2 regions of the Virgibacillus sp. LDC1 genome follow, and region 1 is predicted to be linked to the other one. Evidence: a T-box and tRNA genes for the amino acid it is inferred to sense, from the RefSeq annotation. Region 1 holds a T-box; the other holds one or more tRNA genes.
What was found. A T-box is a leader RNA that pairs with one kind of tRNA and senses whether it is charged. The one in region 1 lies ahead of OHJ21_RS27655 (arginine--tRNA ligase), so its partner is inferred to be a tRNA-Arg.
Positions count from the first base shown of each region.

Region 2: it encodes a tRNA-Arg, which carries the amino acid that the T-box ahead of OHJ21_RS27655 (arginine--tRNA ligase) is inferred to sense. The anticodon was not compared.

Region 1 is NZ_JAOXLZ010000005.1:683,687-691,025, forward strand. It holds gene OHJ21_RS27650 (hypothetical protein) at 58-498, shown strand; gene OHJ21_RS27655 (arginine--tRNA ligase) at 584-2,446, opposite strand; T-box leader at 2,509-2,732, opposite strand; gene OHJ21_RS27660 (class I SAM-dependent methyltransferase) at 2,792-3,556, opposite strand; partial or broken gene OHJ21_RS27665 (EamA family transporter) at 3,700-4,127, opposite strand; gene OHJ21_RS27670 (acetyltransferase) at 4,261-4,716, shown strand; gene OHJ21_RS27675 (DEAD/DEAH box helicase family protein) at 4,767-7,339, shown strand, end outside.
Region 2 is NZ_JAOXLZ010000002.1:65,806-83,421, forward strand. It holds gene OHJ21_RS21015 (PdaC/SigV domain-containing protein) at 1-358, shown strand, start outside; gene clpP (ATP-dependent Clp endopeptidase proteolytic subunit ClpP) at 847-1,443, opposite strand; tRNA gene OHJ21_RS21025 (tRNA-Arg) at 1,605-1,679, opposite strand; gene OHJ21_RS21030 (sugar-binding transcriptional regulator) at 2,051-3,094, shown strand; gene gap (type I glyceraldehyde-3-phosphate dehydrogenase) at 3,194-4,198, shown strand; gene OHJ21_RS21040 (phosphoglycerate kinase) at 4,393-5,574, shown strand; gene tpiA (triose-phosphate isomerase) at 5,652-6,404, shown strand; gene gpmI (2,3-bisphosphoglycerate-independent phosphoglycerate mutase) at 6,405-7,949, shown strand; gene eno (phosphopyruvate hydratase) at 7,999-9,288, shown strand; gene OHJ21_RS21060 (RsiV family protein) at 9,746-10,651, shown strand; gene OHJ21_RS21065 (hypothetical protein) at 10,635-10,817, shown strand; gene OHJ21_RS21070 (sensor histidine kinase) at 11,018-12,802, shown strand; gene OHJ21_RS21075 (response regulator) at 12,876-13,691, shown strand; gene OHJ21_RS21080 (ABC transporter substrate-binding protein) at 13,844-15,175, shown strand; gene OHJ21_RS21085 (erythromycin esterase family protein) at 15,800-17,140, shown strand.

The DNA.
Region 1 (7,339 bases):
TCGTCTTATAATAGAAGGAAAAAGTATTTTACGAACTATATTGAGGAGGCATCGAGCTTGCAGCTTACTAAAATATCACAGAATACCGCCATTTTATTGGAGCATGCCAGAAAATCGGGGCTGACTTCCTCCGAACTGCTGGAGGCTGTGCGCTCGGGTGAGGTAGACAGATTCCAAGTTGCGAACAATGGTCATTTTCACTACGAGGAACTGTTTTCTTATGCAAACGAGCATGGGGAAGATTTGGAGAAGGCCGTCAGCGCGGGATACAAAATTACGTTTAATACCCGCAACGGGTTGAAGATCTGGCTGGAGGAAGCCTTCCGCATCAGCTCGGAATCCGATTTTAGTGTAGGTGAAGGCATTATTGAGGGGCTGAAGCTCCAAGAGGAGCAGGTCGCTCGCTTGAAAGAAGCGTTGGCTGTCAATTGGACCCTGCAGGAAGAGCCGGCAGCAGATGGCGTCCAGGTCAGACTGGCCGTCAGAGGGTTGCAATAATATAAGATAGCCACCGTACGTATTCGCAGGAATAGTATGGTGGCTTTTTTTATAAAATATGATCCGCTAATTCTTCAGAGGGAATTTACATCCGGCTCGGTGTAGGCAGTCCCAGGACCTCCAACGCTTCGCCAAGCGTGTTCTTGAATAAGGAAGTGAGCCATACACGGAACTGGAGCACTTCATCCGCCGATTTCAGAATCGGGCATGCCGAATAAAAATTGTTAAACAAGGAGCACAGCTCATAAGTAAAGTTACAGATGGCGCTTGGAGATAGTTCCCGTCCGGCGGCGTATAGGGTATCATGCCAGGTGCTGATATGGCGAAGCAGCGCATGCTCCGCTTTTTCCATCGCAGGGAACCGGGCAGGCACCGACGGCGTAACACCGGCTTCTTGAGCTTTATTGAGCACGCTGAGTGCACGCGCATAGGAGTAGAGCAGGTATACCCCCGTATTTCCTGATATTTCAGTCGCCTGTTTCAGATCGAACACCACCTCGGTTTGCAGTGCAAAGCGAAGCAGATAGTAACGGATGGAGGCGGCTGCGATCGTATGACTGGACAAACCGTTTTTATCGGAACGGGTGTCTTCGATGAACTTGGCTACTTGGTGGATAAGCTCGGTGATTTTAATTCCGATTCCCTGACGCCCGGACATCGCATAGGACGCTTTCCCATCGGAAGTATCGATTCCGAGATCCGCAGCCGCAGAAGGGCTTAACGAAACGACGCCGTAGCTGACATGACGGAGCTTGTCGGCCTCTTTTTGGAATCCTAGGCTTTCCAGCGCCTGCTTTACCATTGCCTGCGGGTACTGCTGTCTGTAGTCAATGACGTTGATGACTATGTCTGCTTTGCCAAAAGTGAGCTGCTCGCCATGGGTGCTCGTCGTCCAAACCTCGTCTGTGAATTTTTTATATACAAAATCGTTGGAGAGCACACCGTATTTCCACAAATGATAGGCGATGTCTTTGGCAGTGTAGGTCAGTATGCCATTCGAGCGTACCAGCACTTTATCCATGCTGTGGTCTGACTCGGGATCGTCCCCGGCTTCCGCTCCTGTTTGCTTGAGCACCCAACAGCCAGCAAGTTTACCCTCGGTTTCCTGATGGAAGAGGGGCGTGTTCTTCAACAGCTCGAACGCCGACGCCCAGAATCCCTCTCTGACAATGCTGCTCTCCCACACAAGCAGATCATAGTCAATGCCGAACTGCTTCATTTCTTCAAGATGCTCTTTAACGATTCGCTCAGCCACGAGCAGTCCGATCCAGGATAGATTCTGGTTGCCCTCTTCCAGTGCGTGCAGAACCTCGGTCCGATGCTGAACCAGCCCAGGTTCTCTTTCATAGGCCTTATTGGTGCTTGAATAGACGTCCCAGCAGTAATCGCCGAACCGGGCATGTTCCTTGGACAGCGGCGTGTGGAGCATCCCGACCACCGTATCTGCCAGTTGATTGCCAAGGTCGTCGATATAATTATGAACCTCCACCTCGTAACCAAGCTTCCTCATCAGCCTGACCAACGTATCCCCGATACAGGAGTTTCTTAGATGGCCGATATGGGCGGATTTGTTCGGATTGATGGAAGTATGCTCAATGACAATCTTCTCGTTTGTTGCCGGAGGCAATTCAAAGCGATGCCCAGCCCAATATTCCCAATCGATACGCAGATTCATAAAACCTGGGGCAACAATCTCCGTAGCATAGACAAGCTGATTGTAGGACGTATCCTGCTCAAGCTCGGCTTGAATCAGCTCGGCAATGTGCAGCGGAGGCTTACGAAGCAGCTTTGCTAGCTGCATCGCAATGTTGGTGGCGTAATCCCCATGCTCCATGCTGGCAGGCTGCTCAACCCGGACTGGAGTGGAATCCGGCAGTTTGGCGCCCGAAGCTTCACACACCTGGTTTACTGCTTGTTGAAGGCTCGAAGTAATCAAATGACTTAACACGTTAAATCCCCCTTTCAAAATAAAAAAACACGTCGGAAAAATCAAAAAAAGCCCTCATCTCCTAAAGAGACGAGGACTTGTGCTCGCGGTACCACTCTTGTTGTTAAACCGATAGGGTTTAACCACCTTTATACGATAACGGTGTAAGCCGGGGCTCCCTACAGCATTTCACTTCGGAAGGCCATCTCCTGGGTCCGCTTCACGGCCGACTTTGTACCGGTTTCCACCCTCCCGGCTCGCTTGGACTAAAGTCAAGTGCAGTTACTCTCCCAATCAACGAAAATAATATCTTCAAGTTTTTTTCATATTATAACCATTCTATTTAGAAAAGCAACCCCCAAATGACTAAACCTTCTCTGCAAAGATTCGCAGGCGCCTGTAATCTGCGTAAAATGCATCCTCATGCCAGAGCGTCGTTTGGGCAGCTTGGCTGATGCGGGCAATTGCTTTGTCCTTCTCGCCGGCCGAGAATCCAGCGAAGAAGTGATCGCCAAAATGTTGCAGCCAATGCTTCATACCGTCCTTGCCCTCAGGCAGCTTTGTGGGACGGTCGAAGTGATGGGCGACATGCACCCGGAACCCTTGGGATTCAAGCAGGCTGGCATACTGGCCAAGACTAGGAAAATACCACGGATTCCTGGTGTCGGCATCGATTCCATAATGATCGGCGAACACCGTTTTCAAGGCTTGATAGATTCCGTCGATATTCCCCTTGCCTCCAAATTCCGCGACGAATCGGCCGCCGGGTTTGAGGGCTCCATGGACGGAGCGTACCACGCCTGCAGCATCCTTCATCCAGTGCAGGGCAGCATTGGAGAAGACGGCATCATACGGCGTTTCGGTTTCGAAGTTCTCTCCGTCTCCGGTCAGAAACGAAAGCCCGGGGTATTTGCTTTTTGCGCGTTCAATCATTTCTGCCGAATAATCCATGCCGGTTACGTATGCACCCGAAACGGATATTTCATAAGCCAAATCACCGGTCCCGCAGCCCAGGTCGAGAATCCGTTCTCCGGGTTGAGGCGCAAGAAGCTCTACGACTCCTTTTCCATAAGCCGAGACAAACGATAACTGCCGATCATAATCGTAAGCTTTCCATACTTGCTCTGACATAACAACACCCCTTCACCCATGAATTATCCTCATTGTGACATGTTTATCTTATAATTAGAAATATATAGATGTGATAATATTGATAGGTTTTATCAATAAACGAACAGACAAAAAGCCGCTGAGCAGCGGTTTTATGTAGAACCTTATTTGACGGCAACCAGAAGAGCGCCAACGGCAATGAGTGCAACGCCAGCTGCGTTAATCCAGGATATCTTTTCTCCAAGAAACACAAAGGCAAGAATGACCGCGATGACAACGCTCAACTTATCGATCGGACCTACCTGCGATACTTTGCCGTATTTTAGCGCGAGAAAATAAAACAGCCAGGACAATGCCCCCGCGATGCCGCTGAGCACAATGAAGCTTAATGCTTTCTTCTGAACCAGAATGTCACCGAGTTCCGAGAATTTGCCCTGAACCCCCACGACCCCCAGCAGAAATAGTGCCATGATGACAGAGCGAATGGCCGTTGCGAGTTGGCATCGATGTTTTGCAGGCCGATTTTTCCGAAAATGGCGACAAGTGCCGCCGTGACCGCAGACAGCAATGCGTATACAAGCCATAATGGCAATGCTGATCTCTCCTTCCTGACAAAGATAAAGTCTCTGATTAATGTACCGGATTCCTTTATAATAGTATAGAGCAATTTTTACGATATCATGAATTCTCAAGGGATAAACGATTTGGAAGGGACTGGATGAAAAATGACGCATTATATAGCGCCTTACGCAGAAGAGTTTCATGATCGGCTGGTGGAATTATGGCTTCATGCCGTATCCCAAACGCACGATTTCCTGACGGAGGAAGATATCGGGTTTTACTATGATATGATGCAAAACGGAGCGCTGAGATCCATGGAGATCTGGGTCTGCTTGAATACGGAACAGGAACCGATTGGATTTATGGGGCTGGATGGCTCCAAAATTGAAATGCTGTTTGTGGATCCCCGCCATCACGGTCAAGGTACGGGAACGACACTGATAAGGCACGCCGAACAGCTGAAGGGGCGGAGGCTGCAAGTCGATGTGAATGAACAGAACTCCAAGGCCCATGCCTTTTATAAAAAATACGGATTTGTGCAAATCGGCCGCTCCGAGCTGGACGGCTCCGGGAAGCCGTTTCCGCTTATTCACATGCAGCTGCCTTATCCAATCCGATGAAAAAGGGAGGTGCAGCTAAACTGGAGGAATCAAAGTTTTTTCCGAGTAACTTGTCGTTTCGATATCCTTGGCGCTCCTATCAGAAGAGGATATTGGACGGGCTTGAGCATCATCTGAAGAATCGCCATTTGCATCTGGTGGCGCCCCCGGGTTCGGGAAAAACCGTTCTGGGACTGGAAGTCATGCTGCGAATAAATCGGCCCACCATTATATTAGCTCCCACGCTCACCATTAAGCAGCAATGGGCAAGCCGCCTCGTGGAACTGTTCCTTGATGAGCAGGACCAGCCCGAATGGATCTCTACTTCGCTCAAACGACCGTCCTTGGTAACGATTACGACCTATCAAGCCCTTCACAGTCTGCTAAGTGCGGCAGGCCAGCAGACGTCTGCGAGGAAGAAAAACACGGCGGAGATGGAGCATGTGGTTCAAGCCGGAGATGAGAACCGCGAGTTTTCAGATACGGGCATGGAAGGCTCTGAGGCGGAGCGGGTAGGGAGTGACAGTGACCGCGAGGATGATATCACGGACGGTACCGAGGCACAAGCAGCTCTGGAACTGTTGAAGGAACGGGGATATCATACCGTCATTTTTGACGAGGCGCATCATCTTCGGATGTCTTGGTGGCAAAGTGCCATGCAGCTATGCGAAATGTTGGATCAGCCAACGAAAATCGCGCTTACGGCGACGCCGCCATACGACGTCAATCCAAAGGAATGGCAGCGATATATCGACCTTTGCGGTCCCATCGACGAAGAAATCAGCGTCCCCGAGCTAGTCCGCCATGGGGAGCTTTGCCCGCATCAGGATTACATAAGCTTGACGATGCCTACTCAAGAGGAGGCAGCTAAACTAAGGGAGTTTCGGCTGCAGGCAGCGCAGGTCAGAGACGAGCTGGTGCGGGATCAGTTTCTGGCAGACCAAATCGCCAATCATCCCTGGATTGCACAATCCGAAACGTACATGGAGGAAATTTTGTCCTCGCCGGGATATTACTCCAGCATGGTGTTTTATCTGCGTGCCGCCAATCAGCCGATCTGGAAGGACGCAGTGAAGCTGCTCGGCATGAAAGAGAAGGAAACGCCCGACTTTTCTGAGGAGTGGCTGGAGGAGCTCCTTGGCGGCATCCTGTATAAAGATACACATATAAATGGCGAGCTGCCGGAGTTAAAGACTTTGCAGAAGAGGCTCAGTCGGTTGGGCATGATTGAACGTCGTAGGGTATATATGCGTTCTACACCTGCCTTTGACAAAATGCTGGTCCAAAGTGTCTCTAAATTGCATGGGATCAGCCGTATTCTTGAATTCGAGCGTTCCATTCTGGAAGATAGCTTGCGGATGGTCATCTTGACCGATTATATCCGCAAGGAGGACCTGCCGAAGGATGTAGATGACGAGAAGCCGCTGAATCGGCTCGGCGTTGTCCCTATTTTTGAGTTGATCCGAAGGCAGCTAGCTCAGAAAAGCGGTTCACAGCGCGAGCACGAGCTGCCCATAGGCATTCTGACAGGCTCCTTTGTTGTGCTGCCGGTAGCGGCTATGCCTTTGGCCACGGCTTGCGCCGAACGGCGAGGGCATCGTTTATCGGAGCGACCCCTTGAACACGACAGCCGCTATGTAACGATTGATGTTCGTGATACGAATCGCTCGGCCATTGTCGCAATCATAACGGAAGTGTTTTCCGAGGGAGAAATCCAAGTGCTGATCGGTACAGCGGCTCTTCTGGGTGAGGGTTGGGATGCTCCCGGAATCAATTCCTTGATCATGGCATCGTATGTAGGCTCGTTCATGCTATCTAATCAGATGAGGGGACGGGCGATTCGCGCCCAGCGCGGGAACCCGGATAAGACCGGAGCGATTTGGCATCTGGCATGCGTAGATACAGCCAAGATCGATGGCGGCGAAGATTTGAGCTCGCTTGGGCGAAGATTTCGTTCTCTTGTCGGTTTATCGATCTCGCACCAGACCATAGAGTCGGGCATGGAGCGCATGGGGCTTGACCTTCGGAAAGGGCAAACCGCAGGAAGCATTAACGACTATAACCGCGACACATGGGAGCGAGCGAGGCAGCGGAATCTTCTGAAGAAGCGTTGGGATTCGGCGATTGCCCTTCACAGCTCCATGACGGAAGAACTGACGGCGGATCGAGAGAGTATCCCTAGGCCTGTAGTGTTTGCTCATACGGTGAAAGCCGTCCTCATTTTTGCCGTTGGTTTGGGGCTTGGTACCTTCACCGAGGCTATGACGTCACCGCGTTTGCTTCAATCGGACGCGCCGGTCTGGTTCAACGTGCTAATCCCAGTTGCCGTTGCTTTGCTCGTATCAAGCCCTTGGATATATAAAGCCATCAAAATGCTGGTACGGCATCAGTCGCTGGAGCGGAGTATCCGGGAGGTTGCTCTTGTCGTTTATACGACTCTGTTCGATATGAAGCTGGTCGAATCCGAGCCCAGCATTCACCGGTTGAAAGCGGAGGAAGAGGGGGGAACCGTTGTGTGTTGGCTGAAAGACGGAACCACGCAGGAGAAAACACTCTTTCTGAATTCGCTGCAGCAGGTGCTGGACCCGATCGAGAACCCGCGTTACCTTCTATACCGTGAATCGCGCCGCTGGTTTGTGATCAA
Region 2 (17,616 bases), on a different contig from region 1:
GGTCCATTACAACCAGAACGACATCCTGAGCATTACGGCATACGATTACTCGTATACCGGCGGCGCCCATGGCATGACCTTCCGTAAAAGCTTCACGTTCTCCTTGAAGGATGGCAAGCAGATGAAGCTGGGCGATTTCATCAACATGCAGGGCAAGAACAAGCAGAAGCTGAACAACCTCGTGCTGAGCAAGATGAAGAAAGAAGGAGGCTATCTCGGCGGATTTGAGGGCGTGCCTGCCGATGCTGATTTTTATGTGAAAGATAATGCTGCGGTGCTGTACTTCCAGCTTTATGAGTACACGGCGTATGCTTATGGATTTCCGGAGTTTGAGCTGAAGCTGAAAGAGTGGAAGTAAGAGTATATGATAAGCGGTTTGTGTAAACTGTGATCATTTAATTTCATACCATAGCTTGTTGAGATATATGATGCTGTCCTGAAGTAACACTGTGCTGGAACCAATTGCGATAAATCCCTTGATCATGGAACGTGGAGAGTGTGTATTCTCCCTTCCAGCGATCAAGGGATTTTTTGTGTTTATCGAGGCAAATGGGTTTTCCTGTATTCCCCTCCCCTCAAGTTAAGGGAGGCCTTTTAGGAGGGGAGTGCCCTTACCGTCTTTATGTTTTATTGAAAAAATCGTACCGAAGTGAGAGTATCCTTGGAGGAGCAACGCGTTCGCCTTTGAAATCGGGAAACCTCCATATCCATTCATTCATGTTTCTCGATTTCAACAGCGACCGGAGGGGATACACTCACTATTTAGTACTCGAAGTTTTCAATGAATCCAGAGGATAGCAAAGGGCAGGCACCGGATAACGGCGCCTGCCCTTTGCTTCATTTCTTTTATAGTCCTTGCGGTGGTGTATTTTCCAGTACTTGATCGATCAGGCCATACTCTTTAGCTTCGTCAGCCGTCATGAAGTAGTCACGATCGGTATCCTTCTCAATGCGCTCCAGCGGTTGGCCCGTGCGTTCGGACAGGATGCGGTTCAGTTTGTCGCGCATTTTGAGAATGCGGCGAGCACGGATCTCAATATCCGTGGCTTGACCTTGTGCGCCGCCGAGCGGCTGGTGAATCATAATTTCGCTGTTAGGCAGACCGTAACGTTTGCCTTTAGCGCCTGCGTTGAGCAGGAATGCGCCCATGGAAGCAGCCATGCCGACACAGATCGTCGAAACGTCCGGCTTGATGAACTGCATCGTATCGAATATCGCCATACCTGCGGTAATGGAACCGCCAGGACTGTTGATGTAAAGATGAATATCCTTCTCAGGATCCTCAGCCGACAAGAACAGCATTTGAGCAATGATGGAATTGGCGACCACGTCATTTACGTCGGAGCCGAGGAAGATAATGCGGTCTTTCAGCAATCTGGAATAGATGTCGTATGCCCGCTCACCGCGGTTGCTTTGTTCAACGACCATAGGTATAAAACTCACGTGGAAAACCTCCTCTTAAGTACCTCATATAAATACTGTTACCGTATTACCCACATGATAAACAATTTAAATCAAAAAGTCAAAGATAGTCAAACTATTGGGTAAAAAAAAGAGCCGTCATGGGCACTTTAGGGTAATCAGTATAGAGAATAAAGATAAAATGGCGCGCCCGCGAGGAATCGAACCTCGATCTCAGGCTCCGGAGGCCTACGTCATATCCATTGGACCACGGGCGCATAAGAGAAACGTCTATCGACGTACATTCAAAGAAGACAAACCGCATTTAGCAGTAGTTTTTCTTGCGATATCAGGAAGCTGACTCCACGAAGTTGACACTTTCTGATATCTAAAAAAATTAGCAACGAAGTTGATTATACCGCATCTTTTTCAAAAATACAATAGCAGGCAAAACTTTGTTCCTATTATATAGACAAGCCTGTAGTTGGTCATAATGTATAAGAATGCCTGGGGCAGAGAAATATACTTTCGGACACTTGCAACCGGTCTGATTATTGGTTAGAATAAGGGTGGGACTTAAAAAGTTTGACTGGGACATTTTACGACCAGGCAGAGGAGAGCCGAGACGAAGTTTGCAGGAGTGGAATGCATGCGTAACCTATTAGAAATACAAGAGCAGCTTCTGCCGGATCTGATGGACACTCTTAAACGAAGGTATTCCATCCTTCATCAGATCAAGTTGTCCGGAATTGTTGGCCGAAGAACACTGGCTTCATCACTCTCGATGACCGAGCGTGTCCTCAGAGCAGAGACGGATCTTCTGAAAGCGCAAGGGCTAATCGAGATTGAAACGCTTGGCATGCGGATCAGCAGTTCAGGGGTATGTTTGCTGGAGGAACTGGAACCGGTTATGAATGAGTTATTCGGACTGGTTGAACTGGAAGAGAAGATCCGTCAGGCTTACGGGCTTCGTAAAGTGGTCATTATTCCCGGTGACAGTGAGTCATCTCCGGAAGTCAAACGCGAGCTTGGCCGTGCCGGAGCAAGAACGCTGCTAAGCTTTGTACAGGATGGAGATACGATTGCCGTAACAGGCGGCTCCACGCTTGCCGAAGTAGCAGAGCAGATGTCCTCTTTGCCTGGTGGCGAACCGCTGACAAGCACATGGTTTGTGCCTGCCCGGGGCGGTCTCGGAGAGAGTGTCGAGATTCAAGCGAACACCATTGCCTCTAAGATGGCTAAGCGCGTGGGAGCTGAGTACCGATTGCTGCACGTACCGGATCTGCTTAGCGAGGATGCCTACCAGTCTTTGGTGCAGGATCAGCATATCCAAGAGATTGTGGATGTGATCAGGCGCTGCCGAGTCATTATTCACGGCATCGGAGATGCCATGGAAATGGCAAGAAGACGCAAGCTGGATGAAGACTCGATTCAGAACTTGCAGGCCGATGGCGCGATTGCGGAATCCTTCGGCTACTACTTTAGTGAAGATGGCGAAGTTGTCCACAAAATGCTTACCCTCGGGCTGCGGCTTGAGGATATTATGCGGACAGAGACGATCATCGGCATTGCTGGGGGTCAAGGCAAGGGCAAGGCGATTCACGCGGTGCTGAAATTCGGACATGAGGATATTCTCGTTACCGATGAAGCCGCGGCACTGGAAGTCGAGAAGGAGATTGACGCCGGTATTTGAATCCACGGGCGTACAATTGATTTTTCATTATTGTTGTCTTGATTGGCTTAACGGCCAATCTTGAATATATAAATTTTACAAATATGGAGGGAACTACTCATGGTTAAAGTAGGTATTAACGGTTTTGGACGTATTGGACGTAACGTGTTCCGCGCTGCGCTGAACAACAGCGAAGTTGAAATCGTGGCAATCAACGATTTGACGGATGTAAAAACGCTGGCACACCTTTTGAAATATGACACAACTCACGGCAGACTTAATGCAACGGTTGAAGCTAAAGAAGGCGCACTCGTTGTAAACGGCCGTGAAGTGAAAGTATTCGCTGAGCGTAACCCAGAAGCATTGCCTTGGGCTGAGTATGGCGTAGAAATCGTTGTAGAATCCACTGGTATTTTCACAGCGAAAGACAAAGCTTCCGCTCACTTGAAAGGCGGCGCTAAGAAAGTTATCATCTCCGCTCCAGCAACTGACGAAGATATCACGATCGTTATGGGCGTTAACGAAGACAAATACGATGCAGCTAACCATACTGTAATCTCCAACGCTTCTTGTACGACAAACTGCTTGGCTCCTTTTGCTAAAGTTCTTGACGAGAAGTTCGGTATCGTTAAAGGTATGATGACTACAGTTCACTCCTACACGAATGACCAGCAAGTGCTTGATCTTCCGCACAAAGATCTGCGTCGTGCTCGTGCAGCTGCTGAGAACATCATTCCATCCACAACAGGTGCTGCTAAAGCGGTTAGCCTCGTTCTGCCACAATTGAAAGGCAAATTGAACGGTATGGCAATGCGTGTACCTACAAAGAACGTTTCCGTAACGGACCTCGTAGTTGAGCTGTCCAAAAACGTAACGCTTGAAGATGTAAACGGAGCACTGAAAGCTGCTGCTGAAGGCCCGCTCAAAGGCATCTTGAACTACTCCGAAGAGCCGCTTGTATCCAGCGACTACAATGGCGACCCAGCTTCTTCCACTATCGATTCGCTCTCCACTATGGTAGTTGGCGACAACATGGTGAAAGTTGTTTCTTGGTATGACAACGAGTGGGGCTACTCCAACCGTGTCGTTGACCTCGCTGCTTACATCGCAAGCAAAGGTCTGTAATTGATCTAGCCATACAATCGAAGAGGAGTTCCGTTTCACGGGTCTCCTCTTTGGTTCATGGTTTTTCCTTGTTTTCATGCCAGAGCACTGGGAAGAATAGACAAGATCCGGGCGCTGGTTAGCGATAGAGAGAGAAACGAGAGCAACTGCATGCTGTCGGTGAGGAGAATAGTTTTCTTAGGAGGAACGTGGAGATGAACAAGAAAAGTGTACGTGATGTAGAAGTAAGCGGCAAACGGGTGTTTGTCCGCGTCGATTTCAATGTACCGCTCGAAGATGGTAAAATTACAGACGACACTCGTATTCGCGAGACTTTGCCGACCATTAAATATCTGGTAGAGCAAGGAGCGAAAGTCATCCTGGCCAGCCACATGGGCCGTCCAAAAGGTGAGGTCGTAGAATCTTTGCGCCTGACACCGGCAAGTCAGCGTCTGTCCGAGCTGCTCGGCAAACCGGTAGCCAAAGCGGATGAAGCCGTAGGAGAAGCGGTTAAAGCGCTGGTAGAGAAGCTGCAAAACGGCGATGTGCTCGTGCTTGAAAATGTTCGTTTTTACGCTGGTGAAGAGAAGAATGATCCGGAACTTGCGAAGCAATTCGCTGAACTGGCCGATCTGTTCGTGAATGACGCGTTTGGTGCTGCTCACCGTGCGCACGCTTCGACAGAAGGTATCGCTCATCATCTTCCGGCTGTATCGGGATTGTTGATGGAGAAAGAGCTGTCCGTTCTCGGCAAAGCCCTTTCGAATCCGGACCGTCCTTTTACCGCCATCATCGGTGGATCGAAGGTTAAGGACAAAATCGACGTGATCGACAACCTGCTTACGCTTGCTGACAATGTCATCATCGGCGGTGGACTTGCTTACACGTTCTTCAAAGCTCAAGGCCATGAAATTGGTCAATCTCTGCTTGATAAAGAGAAGCTTGATGTTGCACTCGGTTTTATCGAGAAAGCTAAAGAGCTGGGCAAAAACTTCTACCTGCCGGAAGATATCGTCGTTACGGACGAGTTCAGTGCAGACGCGAATACCAAGATCGTTGATATCGACGGCATCCCAGCCGATTGGGAAGGCGTTGACATCGGTCCTAAGACTCGCGCCAAGTATGCAGAAGTGATCAAGAACTCCAAACTTGTCGTGTGGAACGGTCCTATGGGTGTATTCGAAATCGCTCCGTTCAGCAACGGTACTCGTGAAGTGGCACAAGCTTGTGCGGATACGGAAGCTTACACGATTATCGGCGGCGGCGACTCGGCTGCAGCAGCGGAGAAATTCGGCCTTGCCGACAAGATGAATCACATCTCGACAGGCGGCGGTGCATCTCTTGAGTTCATGGAAGGCAAAGCACTTCCTGGTGTTGTGGCACTGAACGATAAATAGAAATAGGCACTACAATTGGATAGCAAGTGGATGAAGTTTGGACCCCGATTCTTCGGGGGAATAAAGGAGTGAATCGTGTGAGAACACCTATCATAGCTGGTAACTGGAAAATGTTCAAAACCGTTCCGGAAGCAGCTTCATTTATTGAAGATGTGAAAGGCAAAGCGGAAGTAGAAGGCGTGGAAAGCGTGATTTGCGCGCCATTTACCAACCTTCCTGCATTGGTTGAAGCGGTCAAGGGCACGAACATCAAAATCGGTGCACAAAATCTTCATTTTGAAGATAATGGCGCCTTTACGGGTGAAATCAGCGGTTTGATGCTGAAGGATCTGGGCGTGGACTATGTCATTATTGGACATTCCGAGCGCCGTCAGTATTTTGCCGAAACCGATGAGATCGTGAACAAGAAGGTACATGCGGCATTCCGTCATAGTCTTCTTCCGATCGTATGCGTTGGCGAAAAGCTGGAAGAACGCGAAGCCGGCCAAACCAAAGACGTGTGCAAAGTACAAACGGAAGCTGCGTTCGCAGGTGTTCCGGCTGATCAAGCGATTCATGTTGTTATTGCTTATGAGCCAATCTGGGCGATCGGAACGGGCAAGTCCTCTACGGCAGAGGATGCGAACGAAGTCATCGCTTATATTCGTGAACTCGTTAAAGGTCTGTACGGCGAAACCGTTGCAGAGCAAGTTCGCATTCAATACGGCGGTAGCGTGAAGCCTGAAAATGTAGCGGAGTATATGGGACAAAGCGACATCGACGGCGCGCTCGTTGGTGGTGCAAGTCTACAACCGGCTTCCTACATCGCACTCGTTGAGGGGGCGAAGTAAATGTCTGCTCCAAAACCCGTAGCTCTGATCATCATGGACGGTTTCGGGCTTCGCAACACCGAGGTGGGCAATGCGGTCGCTCAAGCGAACAAGCCTAACTACGACCGGTATTTGAAGCAATACCCGAACACCACGTTGACCGCTTGCGGTGAAGCTGTAGGCTTGCCGGAAGGCCAAATGGGGAACTCCGAAGTGGGTCACTTGAACATCGGCGCAGGCCGGATTGTGTATCAGGACTTGACCCGTATCACGAAGTCGATTCGTGAAGGAGAATTCTTCGAGAACGAAACGTTGGTGGAAGCCGTTCGCGCTGCCAAGAACAACAACAAGAAGCTGCATTTGTACGGATTGGTATCCGACGGCGGCGTTCACAGTCATATTGAGCATATGTTCGCCATGCTGGATCTTTGCAAAAAGGAAGATTTCCATGACGTATACATCCATGGCTTCATGGATGGACGCGACGTGGCACCGGACAGCGGCAAGCAGTTCGTTAAGGATCTCATTGCGAAGATTGAAGAAGTGGGCGTTGGCCAAATCGCTACGCTTTCCGGTCGTTATTATGCGATGGACCGCGACAAGCGTTGGGACCGTGTCGAGAAGGCTTACCGTGCCATGGTGTATGGCGAAGGACCTAAATATACGGATCCGCTGAAAGCCATCACTGAATCTTACGAGAAATCGGTTTACGATGAATTCGTTGAACCGACCGTAATGGTGAATGGTGAAGGCGAGCCGGTTAGTCTTGTGGAGAGCGGAGATTCCGTCATCTTCCTGAACTACCGTCCTGACCGTGCGATTCAGCTGTCCCAGGTGTTTACGAATAATGATTTCCGTGGCTTTGAACGTGGACCGAAGTTCCCGCAAAACTTGCATTTTGTCTGCTTGACGCTGTTCAGCGAGACGGTGGAAGGCTTCGTCGCCTACAAACCGAAGAATCTGGACAACACGCTGGGCGAAGTGCTGGTTCAGCACAACAAGAAGCAGCTTCGTATTGCGGAAACCGAAAAGTATCCACACGTCACGTTCTTCTTCAGCGGTGGACGCGATGTTGAGCTTCCAGGCGAAACACGCGTACTGATCAACTCACCGAAAGTGGCGACGTATGATCTGAAGCCGGAGATGAGCGCCTATGAAGTGGCGGATGCTTGTGTGAGAGAAATCGAAGCGGATAAGCATGACGCGATTATCTTGAATTTCGCGAACCCGGACATGGTCGGCCATTCCGGTATGCTGGAGCCGACGATTAAAGCCGTTGAGACGACGGATGAGTGTGTCGGCAAGGTTGTAGAGGCTGTTTTGGCAAAAGGCGGGGTTGTTCTGATTACCGCTGACCACGGAAATGCGGACATGGTATTTGATGAGAATGGACGTCCATTCACCGCACATACCACGAACCCGGTTCCGTTCATCGTAACGGATGAGAATGTCACGCTGCGTGAAGGTGGTATTCTTGCCGACATCGCGCCAACGATTCTCGACCTGATGGGTCTGCCGAAGCCGGACGAAATGACCGGAACTTCGATGATTGCAGCACGTAAATAAGTGGTTCATAATGGAACATAAACATAACATATCAAAGGAGACTATACACATGACTATTATTTCTGATGTATATGCACGCGAAGTCCTTGACTCCCGCGGCAATCCAACCGTAGAGGTTGAAGTATACCTGGAATCCGGTGCAATCGGTCGCGCGATCGTTCCATCCGGTGCTTCCACTGGCGTTCACGAAGCTGTTGAGCTTCGCGACGACGACAAATCCCGTTACCTGGGCAAAGGCGTTCTGAAAGCTGTTGAGAACGTGAACGAAATCATCGCTCCTGAAGTGATCGGCATGGACGCTCTGGACCAGCTCGGCATCGACAAGCTGATGATTGCTTTGGACGGTACCCCGAACAAAGGCAAATTGGGTGCGAACGCAATCCTGGCCGTATCCATGGCTGTAGCTCGCGCTGCTGCTGATGCATTGGATCTTCCACTGTATGTTTACCTTGGCGGATTCAACGCCAAACAACTTCCAGTACCTATGATGAACATCGTGAACGGTGGCGCTCACGCGGACAACAACGTTGATGTTCAAGAGTTCATGGTATTGCCTGTTGGAGCACCTAGCTTCAAAGAAGCACTTCGCATGGGCGCTGAAATCTTCCACAACCTGAAATCCGTTCTGAAGGGCAAAGGCCTGAACACGGCGGTTGGTGACGAAGGCGGCTTCGCTCCTAACTTCACATCCAACGAAGATGCACTGTCTTCCATCATCGAAGCAATCGAAAAAGCCGGCTACAAGCCAGGCGAAGATGTATTGCTGGGTATGGACGTAGCTTCAACTGAGTTCTTCAAAGATGGCAAGTATGTTCTGGAAGGCGAAGGCAAATCCTTCACACCAGCAGAATTCGTGGACTTGCTCGCTTCTTGGGTAGACAAATACCCAATCGTAACCATCGAAGACGGATGCTCCGAGGACGATTGGGAAGGTTGGAAATTGCTCACCGAGAAATTGGGTAACAAAATTCAACTCGTGGGTGACGACCTGTTCGTTACCAACACCGAGCGTCTGGAAAAAGGCATCAACGAAGGCATCGGTAACTCCATCCTGATCAAAGTAAACCAAATCGGTACATTGACGGAAACGTTCGATGCGATTGAAATGGCAAAACGCGCAGGATACACGGCTGTCATCTCCCACCGTTCCGGTGAGTCCGAGGACAGCACGATCGCTGATATCGCAGTGGCTACCAATGCAGGTCAGATCAAAACGGGTGCTCCTTCCCGTACCGACCGTGTGGCGAAATACAACCAATTGCTTCGCATCGAAGACCAATTGGGCGAGCTTGCTCAATACAACGGCTTGAAGTCGTTCTACAACTTGAAGCGCAAGTAATTGAAATAAGAGAAAACCCAGCTCCTGCTTTAGAGGGAGCTGGGCTTTTTTTGCATTGGTTTTAGGGATCGAGGGGCTGCACCTTGGACTGGGAGCTGAGGGGCGGTGCGTATATCGGCTCCGGTCGCTGTTAAAATTGGGAAGCCGGAAGGAAATAGGCTGAGGAGGCTTCCCGATTTTAAAGGCGAACGCGTTGCTCCTCCACCGATCTACGCACCTGAGCGGGGAAGTGGTGTGCAGCCTCTTGGGGGGCATCTCGTAGTCGTGCAAAGAAAGCCCAACTCATGTCCGATGAGATGAGCTGGGGCTTTTGGGTGTGGGGTGAGGAGAGAGCGAATGGCAGGACATGCTCAGCTATGCTTCAGTTGAATGAGGAAGAAATTCCATTTTTTATAATATACAAGGGAATTCTTCGGCCGTATAATGGATCCTAGTATGTTGAACTAGGGGGAACATAATGAGAAAAGTTATTTCAGGATGGTTGATCGTGTGTTTGATCAGCCTGATCTTTTTCGAAGCAAATGTTGATGCAGCCGTAACACATGTTAAGACAAGCATACATTATTACCATGGCCAGCAATATATGCAAATTAGCGGAGAAAATAAAAAAGTGGTCAGTAAAATCAATAAGATACTTAAAGCGCATGCCATTATTTCGGCTACCTGGAATATGGAATATAAAAAGAGCAGTGAAAATGCATCCTTTCGATCTAAAGCCAGTACCAAATTCAATAAAAGCGGAAAGTTATCGATTGTTTATAACGACCGCTTAACCCAAGAGGGTAACCAACTCACCTTCTCAACAACCTATAATTTCGATCTAGAAACAGGCGAACGGTTGTGGTTAGATGATGTAATTGAGACTGAGAGTAAAATGCTTAATTTGGTAGAGGCTGTAAAAGCGCAACTTGTAGAGAGAGAGTCTAAAGGAGATTCAATATTCACGGATATGATTCATTTTTACCTTACGCAATCAAACCCCTCATTCTACTATTATGATCATGGCATCGTGATCCGCTTCGATCCAGACGAAGTTGCACCTCTCTCCGAGGGATACGTGGATGTTAAAGTGGCTTATACAACAATTAACAAGAAGAGGAATGACTTAACGTCGCCTACTCCGTCAATTCCGGGTAATGACTATGTCACGAAGTCGCATATCGAAAATGAATTTACTGGATACGATTACGGGAATATTTACGAATTGGCTAACGGACAAATGTGGAAGCAAGTGGAGTATACTTTTTTTTTCAATTATGCCTCAAGTCCGGAAGCGATTATTTATCAAAAAGGATCCAAGTATTACTTGCAAGCAGAATACATTGATTCAGCCGTAGAGGTTGAACTTGTCGGTACACATTAACCGGCCCATGGCCTTCCATCATGGCCGGAATAACGGTTATACGGCTTCCTATCTGAAGCTGCTGGATCAGGGAACCGCGGTCATCGTGTTAAGCAATGTATCCACGATGCTGACCTCGACGTTAGCGGGCGTGATCGTTAACTCGCTTGAGCGCGAAATGGGTTGATGCAATAGATGAGGACCAAGCTCTCTTACGGAGAGTTTGGTCTTTTTTTGTCTGATAAAAATAGAACAAATCTACACATCCACTGCGCATGCCCCCGGCTCGACCGCACATATCCATGCAATTTCAGGCATTGTCATTCTCAAGCGAACCGGTGCTGATATAATTGAAGAACAAGCGAGCGAAAAGGAGAGTGCGGGAGGGTGCTGAACCGAATACGATCCCTGTTTCCACATAAGCTGAAATACCGTCTGTTTGCCGCGTTCGTTCTGGTCATACTGCTGCCTTTCGGCATTTTGAATTTGTACAACTACCAGCGGATCGAGACCCTGGTCCAGGAGAAAATCAGCCAGCAGAGCCACAGTCAGCTGGAGCAGATGTATCGAACGCTGGAGGATCAGTTGAGCGTAGCCTTCAAAACGCTGATATTTCTGGAGCAGGATTCAACGGTGGCCTCCGTGCTGACCCATCCCGGACAGCGGCAGGGACTCGAGAACAAAAACCTGATGGAGGAAAAGTTCAAAAATTTGAACAACAGCTTTTTCCTGTATAATCCGTCGGTATACTTCACGATTCTCGACTTTCATGGCAACGCTTACACTTCGTATTCTCCCAGAGAGGCGCTCGATTACAGGAAGCTGCGGGACAACCCTGGCTTTGATCGGGAACAGATGGAGGGCGTGTCGTATCATTGGGTTTCGAGCGATGCGAACTACGTGCTGCGGGATATCTCCACGAGTCCTTACCTGCTGTCGCTGTACGCCTACATGGAAACTCCACGCAACAAGCCGTACGGCATGGCCCGGATCAGCATCGATTACTCCTTTTGGTTTCAATCGGTATTGAAGCAGTCGACGCTGCGCCAGGAATACTTTTTGATTACGAGCGCCGGCGAGAACGTATCCCAATCGATCTTGAACAGCAGTCTGACCGGTGAGGTGAAAGCCAGGATTGCGGCCGAGCCCAGGCAGAAGTATTTTATCGACAAAGCTTCCAATACCCTGGTGAATTACATTTACGTGGAATCGCTGGATTGGTATATCGTGAACCGGATTCCGCTGACGGTGCTTTTTAACGAGATCGAGGAGCTGAAGCGCCAATATTTCATGACCTTTTTCCTGCTGACCGGCGCTTTTCTCATCATGACCTTCATTATTGCCGCCACGATTACCCGGCCGTTATCCCATTTGCAGAATAAGATGAAGGCGGTTGTCCGCAACAATCTGAAAATCCGACTGCCGGAGCACAAGTTCCGAGGCGAGATTCTGGAGCTGACGCAGACGTTCAATTCCATGCTCAACGACATGGATGTGCTGATTCAGCGATTGAAGGCCGAGGAAAGGCAGAAGGAAGCGGTGCATTTCCATATGCTGCTGGCTCAGATGAACCCGCATTTTCTGCTCAACACGCTAAATACGGTCAAGTGGAGTGCCATTCGTCACGGGAATGAGGATATCACGAATATCACCCTGTCTCTCGGCAAGCTGCTGGAAGCAAGCCTGAATACGGAGAAGGATCTGGTGCACCTGAAGGACGAAATCGAGCTGGTGCAGGCCTACGTCCATATTCAGCAGGTGCGTTATAATCACCGTTTTGACGTGACCTTTGCGTATGATGAGGATATCCTCTATGCGCTTGTACCCAAGCTCTGTCTGCAGCCGCTCGTGGAGAATGCCATCCTACACGGAATCGGGCCGCTGCCGGAGCAGGAGGGACTCATTGAAATTACGGTTACCCGGGAGGGGCCGAGCCGATTGGCGGTGGAGATCAAGGACAACGGCGTCGGCATGGAGCAGTCCCGGCAGGCGGGCGGGATGCGTAAACGTCCGGGCATCGGACTCAGCAATGTGCAAGAGCTGCTTCGGCTGCTATTTAAAGAAGAGGGCAGCATGGAGATTATTTCTTCGGAGCGGGGAACGCGGATTCGATTCTCCATCCCGTTATTAATTTCAACGCCTTATCAGAACGATCACTTGATTTCATCATAACGGGCAGATGATTCGTCGCTGGCTTGTGTAGGCTTGGAATTGGATTTTAAAAAGCTTCGAGGAGGGGAGACCTATGTGGAAGGTGCTGCTGGTTGAGGATGAGGTGTTTGTGCGAGAGTCCGTGCGGGAGATCATCGCGTGGGAGGAGCTCGGATTCAAGGTGGCAGGAGAGGCAGGCAACGGCGCCGAGGCGCTGGAGATGATCCGGAGCAATCCGCCCGATCTCGTGCTGACCGATATCGTGATGCCGGAGATGGACGGCGTGGAGCTCCTCCGCAGAACCCGGGAAGAAGGGTATGCCTCGAAGTTCGTGATGCTGACCTGCATGAGTGAATTCGAGTATGTCCGGCAAGCGATGGAATACGGGGCATCCAACTATATTCTGAAGCTGTCGATGAGCGTGAATACGCTGCGGGAAACACTGCACAAAATGAATGCCGAGCTGACCAAGAATAACCCGAGCCCGAACCTAAGCCAACCTGTTTCGATTCCGGTCGCGTCCATGGAGACGACGATGCCGTCGCAGCCGGGGCATCATGCCTCCCCCAAGGAAATCACGACGCACCCGGAAGTACAGAAAATATTGCAGTACATCCATGAGCACTACGAGCAGGACATTACGGTAAAATCGATGTCGGGCTACGTGATGATGGGCGAAAATTACGTCAGCGCGCTCTTCAAGAAAAAGACCGGACGCACCTTGATTCATTATTTGCACCAGGTCCGGGTGGACAAAGCCATCGCGTATTTGCTTCAAACCGACCTCCCTGTTCACGAGATCGGCCTTCGGGTGGGGTTCGTGAACGACAATTATTTTATTAAAATATTCAAGCGGTTGACCGGCTTCACGCCGAGTAAATACAGACAGCACGGCAAAGACCCTAAATAGAACGATTCTATGCAGGACATAGGATTCGCCGATACAGGAATTCCATCGTTTTGTTCCATCATCTGAATGGATATGTAGCTTAAAAGCGGCTCCCGTTCCCTGCTACGATGAGAGGGCATCACACCAATATGATTCTCGGGGAGGTCACTAATGTGAGAAATAAAAAAGGATGGGCGATGCTTCTCATCGGCGTATTGCTAATGGGTCTTCTTGCAGGCTGCGGCGGCAAAACCGCATCATCCGCGATTGAGGGACAAGGAACGGATAATTCGAAAGCGCCTTCATCCGGCGATCCGGTCAAACTAACCATGTGGGGCGGCGTACCGCCGGAAGCGGGGCCGCAAGAGGTCATTGACGCATGGAATGCTGAGCATCCGGATGTCCAAGTTGAATATGTCCGCTACGTCAATGACGATGACGGGAATCTGAAGCTCGATACCGCGATGATTACGGGCCAGGATGTGGACCTGTTCGTGAATTACACGCTTTCCCAAACGTCCAAACGGGTGGAGTCCAACCTGGCCTTGGATCTGAGCCAATTCGACGATTACAATATCGACGAGAAGATGGGTCCTGATGCTGAAGGCTGGAAAATCAACGGGAAGTATTACGGGATGCCGACCACGAAAAGCGCCTTCTTCGTCGCGCTGAACAAGGATGCCCTTGATGCGGCCGGCCTGCCCGTTCCGAAGGACTGGACGTGGGATGAACTGCGCGAATATGCCAAGAAGCTCAAAGTCGGCAATAACTACGGATTTATTCAAAATATGGAGCCGTTCGTTGATCCGATTGATTCGGTGTTATCGCAAGAGGGGTACACCAAGGCAGACGGAACCTCGAACCTGGACCACCCGCTGGTCAAAAAATGGCTGGAAACCCTGAACGTCATGATGAAGGAGGACAAGACCACGCCGCCGCTCGGAGAGCAGCTGACTTCCAAAATGCCGGTGGAGCAAGTGTTCCTGAGCGGGGAAGTGCCTATGCTGAATATCGGGGCTTGGCTGCTGCGAAGCTCGAATAACTTTACGGATTTCCCGCGCGACTTTACCATCGCGTTCGCCCAAGTGCCGAGATTAACGGACAGTGCGGATAGCTACGTGACAAGGGGCGGCCTCGGAGATTACATCTCCATTAATGCCAAATCCAAAAAACAAGCGGAAGCTTGGGAATTCCTGAAATGGTATGCGGACGGAGGCATGGCTCCTATGGCTGCGGGCGGAAGATTGCCTGCTTCGAAGGACGCCGATCAGGAAGAGGCGTTAAACAACCTGCTCGGCGATAAGAAAGACACATATGACCTGGATTCCCTTATGCATGTCATGTTCGAAGACAAAACACCTACGTATGTAAGGAGCTTGCCGCAAGAGGTGATGGATATGCGCGCGCAAGAGTATGAGAAGTATTTCCTTAACGCCCAAACGCTCGATCAAACGCTGGAGGCCATGGTGAACCGGCATAATACGTTTTTAAAAGAGGGCAAATAAGGAGAACGGTCTTGCGGCCAGAGATTCATCGCTTTCGAGCCATCCACATTTTGGCTACCCTATTGGGTACTACGTCACCGAAGGTGGTATTATCCAACAAACAGGTGGAACAAGTGGTGGGGGTACGTTCATTGTTAATCGGATTTTGGTTAACTATACAACAGCTACTTCGTTCCGAGGCATTATGTTCCTTGATGCCTAGTCCCTACAGAGGCGGCGCAAGTTAATTTCAGAATGAAAAACGTGACAAAAACATAGTAACAATAGAAGCCGCTGATTATGCGGCTTTTTATATTTATGTTGATAACATTCCCGATATGATTTCATCGAGGCAGCAGACGCCTTTTTATTAAGCTTACGGGGAGAGGTCCATTTCATTGATATCACACTCCTTAGTGATGTGATTGGATAAAGCTCGTCCTCATGTTTCATTCCGGCAGTCCTAGCAATGAGCGAACGGCTTGATCTCCCACAGTATGGTTGATCACTTCTTTGGGAAGGCGTGTCATATGACATTTTGACACTGTTACACATGACAACGAGTGCAGTAGGATACAGAAGAGTTCTGGGAACTAGAATATATCTCATCAAACCAAATGACAAAGTATTTAAGGAGAGGATTTTATGAAAAAGAAAATGGTTATAGCCATTGCTGCTTCGATGATCACACTGACTAGTTTTACGGGAAGTACTAATGCAACTCCAATAGTAGGTGCTTCTGTTACAGCTCCCTACAACTCAAATCAAAAAGCTGAACAGATAAAATGGTTAGAAGACAATGCAAAACCATTAAAGACAACGGATTCAACAGCATCGCTTCAGGATTTAAGACCGCTTAAGGATATGATCGGATCAGCGACAATTGTTGGTTTAGGCGAAGCGATGCATGGAGCTCACGAAGTTTTTGCCATGAAACATCGCATGGTTAAGTATTTGACAGCTGAAATGGGCTTTAAGGCCTTAGTGTTAGAAGAGGGATGGGATAAAGCTTTAGGACTCGATCGTTATGTTCTTACGGGAAAAGGGGACCCAAGCCAATATCTAAGTCCTGTATTTAACACAAAAGAAATCATAGATCTGCTTCAATCGATACGCCAATATAATGCGGATCCAAAGCATAAATCCAAAATACGGATTATTGGCATGGATATACAAACCGTAGACAAGAGTGTTTATAACAATATCCTCGCGTATGTAAAGAAATACGATCCGAAACTTGTCATTCGTTTCGAACAAAAGATGAAAGGCCTTATTCCTGTAACCAAGGATTTAGATACCTTTGGCGGTCTTGAGAAAGAAACGAAAGCACGATATGTTTCAGATGCGAAACAAATCAGCGCTTTATTAGAGCAAAATAAAAATAAACTGAATGGAAAATCCCCAGAGTTCGCATGGATCAAACAAAATGCCCGTATTATCGAGCAATTTACGACAATGACAGCCGCATTTCCTGATAACCTGGAAGACTTTTATTTGAAACACGATATTGCCATGTATGAGAATGCGAAATGGACAGAAGAACATATTGGAAAAACAATCGTGTGGGGCCATAATGGGCACGTTTCGAAAACAAATATGATCCCATTCGTGTACCCTAAAGTAGCTGGGCAGCATTTAGCAGAACATTATGGAAAACGGTATGTATCCATTGGAACATCTGTCTATAAAGGACGTTACAATGTTTACAACATTAACCAAGAATTCGGTGCCTATGGAACATTAAAATTAGATGACCCGAATAGTTTCAACTATACCTTTGGACAAGTAAAATACGACCAGTTTTTTGTTGATTTACGTAAGGCAAGCGGAATGACTAAAACTTGGCTAAACGAGCAACATCCCATCTTTGCTGGAGTAACAACGGTAGGTCCAGATTTCCCAACAACTGTTGATGTATCATTAGGTAAAACATTTGACATCATCGTTCAAATTCAGAAAGTGAAGCCATCTCAACTGAATCAATAAAATCTTAATTAAAGTACAAATGGATGAGTTTTGAAGAAGCAAAAGAAAAAGACTAGTCCACGATCAAGTCCTTGGATTTATTGATTTGTATAGAGACAAGAACATGTATGCTTAAAAGTCGCTTAGTTGCGGCTTTTTTTGTTTTAAAGATGAATGCTCTTGTCAAAAACCATTGAAGTTTTCTTTGCGGGATCTGGAAAATTGCCAGTTCTTATTTGTACCTTATCTTTCCAAATTTATGCGTCGCCGATCTTGTAGGAACAAAGCGGAGCGTGACCGGCAAATCGGAAGTTTACAAAATCAGGCTTGTATAAGTTAACAAATTACCAGATCGTTGTCGACGCCGTTTCCCTCGAAAAACTTGAAAAAGCGCGCTCACGCTCCGTTCATTTTGTGTCATATGACATTATGACACTGGCAGATTTGACATCAAAAGCAGTAGGATACGTTTACTACTTGCAAAGGATGTGAACTCT